DNA from 2 places in the Mesorhizobium sp. P2_E6 genome. Region 1 is predicted to be linked to the other one. Evidence: predicted binding sites of a transcription regulator. Region 1 holds the regulator's gene; the other holds the start of a gene.
What was found. Region 1 encodes PhoB, which activates phosphate uptake and scavenging genes when phosphate is short. Its sites were predicted from a motif close to TGTCATNNANCTGTCAT; they were not measured.
Positions count from the first base shown of each region.

Region 2: the regulator PhoB is predicted to act here: its motif matches at 1,265-1,281, upstream of phnF (phosphonate metabolism transcriptional regulator PhnF).

Region 1 is NZ_JBFUEQ010000006.1:124,762-126,948, reverse strand. It holds gene AC1D08_RS16580 (ROK family protein) at 1-795, shown strand, start outside; gene phoB (phosphate regulon transcriptional regulator PhoB) at 950-1,639, opposite strand; gene phoU (phosphate signaling complex protein PhoU) at 1,659-2,187, opposite strand, start outside.
Region 2 is NZ_JBFUEQ010000007.1:49,744-51,930, reverse strand. It holds gene AC1D08_RS18580 (zinc-binding alcohol dehydrogenase family protein) at 1-388, shown strand, start outside; gene phnF (phosphonate metabolism transcriptional regulator PhnF) at 491-1,240, opposite strand; gene phnG (phosphonate C-P lyase system protein PhnG) at 1,361-1,822, shown strand; gene phnH (phosphonate C-P lyase system protein PhnH) at 1,822-2,187, shown strand, end outside.

The sequences.
Region 1 (2,187 bases):
CTGGCGATCCAGGGCATCACTGACACGCGTGCCCGCGCCATGCTGTGGTCGCCGATCACGCCGCACACCGATATCGCCTTCGCCGACATACTCGAGGACGAGTTCGGCATCCCCGCCACCATGGAGAACGACTGCAATATGATGGCGATAGCGTTGCGCTGGCGCGACCCCGAGCGCTACCGCGACGACTTCATCGCCATCCTGTTGTCGCACGGCATCGGCATGGGCCTGGTGCTGAAGGGCGAGCTGTTCACCGGCACTCATTCCTCGGGCGGCGAGTTCGGCCATATGATCCATCGGCCGCACGGCGCGCTGTGCCGCTGCGGGCGGCGCGGCTGCGTCGAGGCCTATGCCGGCAACTACGCCATCTGGCGCAACGCAAGGCAGATGAGTGAGGACGCGGAACCGGTCGCCGATGTCAGTGATGCCGACATGCGCGCGCTGGCGACCGCGGCCCGCGAGAGGGATGGACCCGAGCGCGAGGCCTATCGCAAGGCCGGCGAGGCACTCGGCTACGGTCTCGGCAGCCTGTTCGCGCTGATCGACCCGGCGCCCGTCGCCATGGTCGGCGTCAGCGCCGCCGCCTTCGACCTGATCGAGCCGGCATTGCGCGAGGCGATTGCCCAGACCGCCGGCGGCCAGCATTCGCAATCGATTTCCTTCGACACCGAACCGAACGAACTGCCACTGATCCGCGAAGGCTGCGCCACACGGGCACTGACCTTCGTAGACCAGGAGATTTTCGCGCCCGGCACGCAGGCGAGATCCGGCCTCGGTGGCAAGAACGTTGCGTGAATAACGCGCCGGGATGCGTTGAGATTCAGGTTAGGCCGAGTCGAGAATGGCGGGTTCCGAGAACCGGAACGGAGCGGACATTTGGATCCGTGAGTACCGGAAGCGCAGGAGACTGCCGTTCGCAGGCCGGCATCACCTGAATATCAGCAGATCCCTAATCTTCCCGGATTGCGTAGCCCGCCCCACGAATGGTGCGGATGACATCGGGCATGCGGCCATTGTTGACCGCCTTGCGCAGCCGGCCGACATGCACGTCGACCGTGCGTTCGTCGATGTAGATCGTCTCGCCCCAGACATTGTCGAGCAGCTGGCTGCGCGAGAACACGCGGCCGGGATGGCGCATCATGAATTCGAGCAGGCGGAATTCGGTCGGTCCGAGCCGGATCTCGCTCTTCTTGCGATAGACCCTGTGCGATTCACGATCGAGCACGATGTCGCCGACCTTGAGCACGCTGGACAGCACTTCCGGCTTGGCGCGGCGCAACAGCGCCTTGACCCTAGCCATGAACTCGGGCGTCGAGAACGGCTTGACCAGATAGTCGTCGGCGCCGGTCGAGAGGCCGCGCACACGATCGCTTTCCTCGCCACGCGCGGTCAGCATGATGATCGGCAGCCGCTCGGTCTCGGGACGCATTCTTAGCCGGCGACAGAGTTCGATGCCGGACACTGCTGGCACCATCCAGTCGAGCACCAGCAGGTCAGGCACGTTTTCCTGGAGGCGGATTTCGGCCTCGTCGCCGCGCGTCACCACCTCGACCTGGTATCCCTCGGACTCGAGATTGTAGCGCAGGAGCACGCCAAGCGGCTCCTCGTCCTCCACCACCATGATGCGTGGCGCGATCATCGACTGGTCACCCCTGCCGTCATGCCGCCGGCGCGGACATCGCCGTCTCGTCCTGCTTCGGACGATTGGCGGGCAGCTGCGTACCGGTCAAAACATAATACGCATTTTCCGCGATGTTGGTGACGTGATCGCCGATGCGTTCGAGGTTCTTGGCGCAGAACAAAAGATGCGTGCAGGCGGTGATGTTGCGCGGGTCTTCCATCATGTAGGTCAGGAGTTCGCGGAACACCGAGGTGTACTTGACGTCGATGCGCTCGTCGTCGGCGCGCAGCTTCGCCAGCGCCGCGGCGTCGCGCGCCGTATATTCCTCGATGACGCCCTGCACCTGGATCAGCACCAGCTGCGCCATTGCGTCGATGGAGTGCGACAGGTCGCGCGGGGTGACGCTGAGGCCGACGGTGCCGACGCGCTTGGCGATGTTCTTGGCAAGGTCGCCAATGCGCTCGAGGTCGCCGGCCATGCGGATCGAACCGACGACATGACGCAGATCGTCGGCCATCGGCTGACGCTTGGCGATCAGTGTGATGGCGCGGTCGTCGAGCTCGCGC
Region 2 (2,187 bases), on a different contig from region 1:
TTCGCGCGGCGCGGTGCCCGATCTGGTCGGGCAAGCGACGGGCGGCGAAGGCTTCGATGTGGTCTTCGACGCCACCGGAAACACCCAGTCGGTGCAGTCGGCCTTCGCCCATGTCGCGCATGGCGGAACACTGGTGCTGGTCAGCGTTGTCAAGGATGACATCACCTTCTCCGATCCGGAATTCCACAAGCGCGAGATGACCCTGATCGGCAGTCGCAATGCGTTGCGCGCCGACTTCGACCACGTCGCCGCCTCGATCCGCAACGGCGCCGTGCCATTGGCCAAGCTCGTCACCCACCGCACCACGCTGGCCGGCACGCCACATGATCTCGCACGCTGGGCACACGAGAAATCCGGTCTGATCAAGGCTGTGATAGAAGTCGGATGAGTGCAATCCTGGAAAAGTTTGAAGCGGTTTTCCCGGGAAAAGCGCTTAGCGCTTTCGCTAAGGGAATTGAATTCGACAATCTAGGCAACCGGCGGTCTCGGCTCACAACGCCGACAATTTGAGTTCGACCCGCTCGGCCGGGAACCGCGACTCGGAAAACTGGATCGGTTGGCCGTCGGGTGTGACGTTGACGGCGACCGTGACCAGCACGATTGCGCCGGGCTGCAGGTCGAGGTCGGCAAGGTCGGCGGCATCGGCATGGCGTGCTGACAGCATGGTCGATTGCCTCAAGTAATCATCTATGCCGAAACGTGCCAGCGACGCGGTGATCGAGCCGGTTTGTGCCATGGCGGCATCGATGCCGGCAAAGCGCCTGGCCTCGAACCAGCCCGCGGCACGCGACACCGGGCGACCGTCGGCTTCGCCGCGTGTTTCCAGCCGGATCACGTTTGTCCCCCTGGCTAGGCCCAGCCCCTCGGCGACGCGCTGGCTGGCCGGCTCCACCGACGAGGCAAGCAGGACTATATGCCGTTCCGACGCCTGCCCTTGCAGGCCTGCCGAAAACCGTGTGCGCGCGCCGATCGGATAGGATAGCCGCTTGCGCGACAGCACGAAGGTGCCGCGTCCCTGTTCGGCCCGCAGCACCCCTTCCTGCACAAGGGCTGCTATGGCACTGCGCACCGTGTGACGGTTGACGCCATAGCGCTCGGCCAGCGCAACCTCTGGCGGTAGCGCTGCATTCTCGGCGAAATCGCCGATGGCGATCGCATGCAGGATCTTGTCGGCGATCTGCCGCCACAGCGAGACACCACTCCGCCGCTCGATGCCGTCCGCTTCCAGCTGCCCGACCATTAATTGCCCCGGCCTCCCATTGCTTGTCATCCACCCGTCATGGACTCGCGATAGATAATAGGTATAATTTGTATAGTTGTCTATATCAATAGACAAATTTAGCCAAGAGGAATGTTGCTCATGCGAAGACAGGAAGCCCGCGACCAGGCCGAGCGCAAGGCCGCCATGGCGACACTGGCGCAATCCAGCGGCGATGACGTCGTCCGGCTCTGGAACGCTACCGGGCTGCCCTCGGAAGCTGAGCTGCTGCGCGGCCCGGAGACCGGCTTGGTCACCGTGCGCGGCCGCATCGGCGGTGGCGGCTCCCCCTTCAATGTCGGTGAGACGACGGTTACCCGCGCCACTGTCCGGTTGCCGTCCGGACAGGTCGGCCACTGCTATGCGCTTGGCCGCGACAAGCAGAAGGCAAGGCTGGCGGCGATCGCCGACGCGTTGTGGCAGGACCCGGCGCGTCGCGCCGAGGTCGAGACCGGGCTCATAGCGCCTCTGCGGTCGGCTCTGGCCACGGCGCATGAACGGCGCCGCGCCGAGACGGCGGCAACGAAGGTGGATTTCTTCACCATGGTTCGCGGAGAAGACTGATGGAGATCGCAGCGCATTCGATCGAAGGCGGTTTCGCCGATCCGGTCTTCAACGCCCAGACCGTGTTTCGCGCGATCATGGAGGCGATGGCGCGGCCGGGCAGCATACGGCCCCTGCCCGCCTTCGCTCGCCCGCCGGTGCCGTTTTCAGCGACCGCCGGCGCCGTAGCGCTGGCGCTTTGCGACAACGACACCCCGCTCTGGCTCGATCCCGCTTTGCAGGCCTCCGCCGCGATCAAATCCTGGCTTGGTTTCCACACAGGTGCGCCCTTGGCCAACACGCCGGCCGATGCGCATTTCGCTTTGATCGCCACGCCGGCCGAGATGATGGCGCTCGACGGTTTTTCGCAAGGCACGCAGGACTAT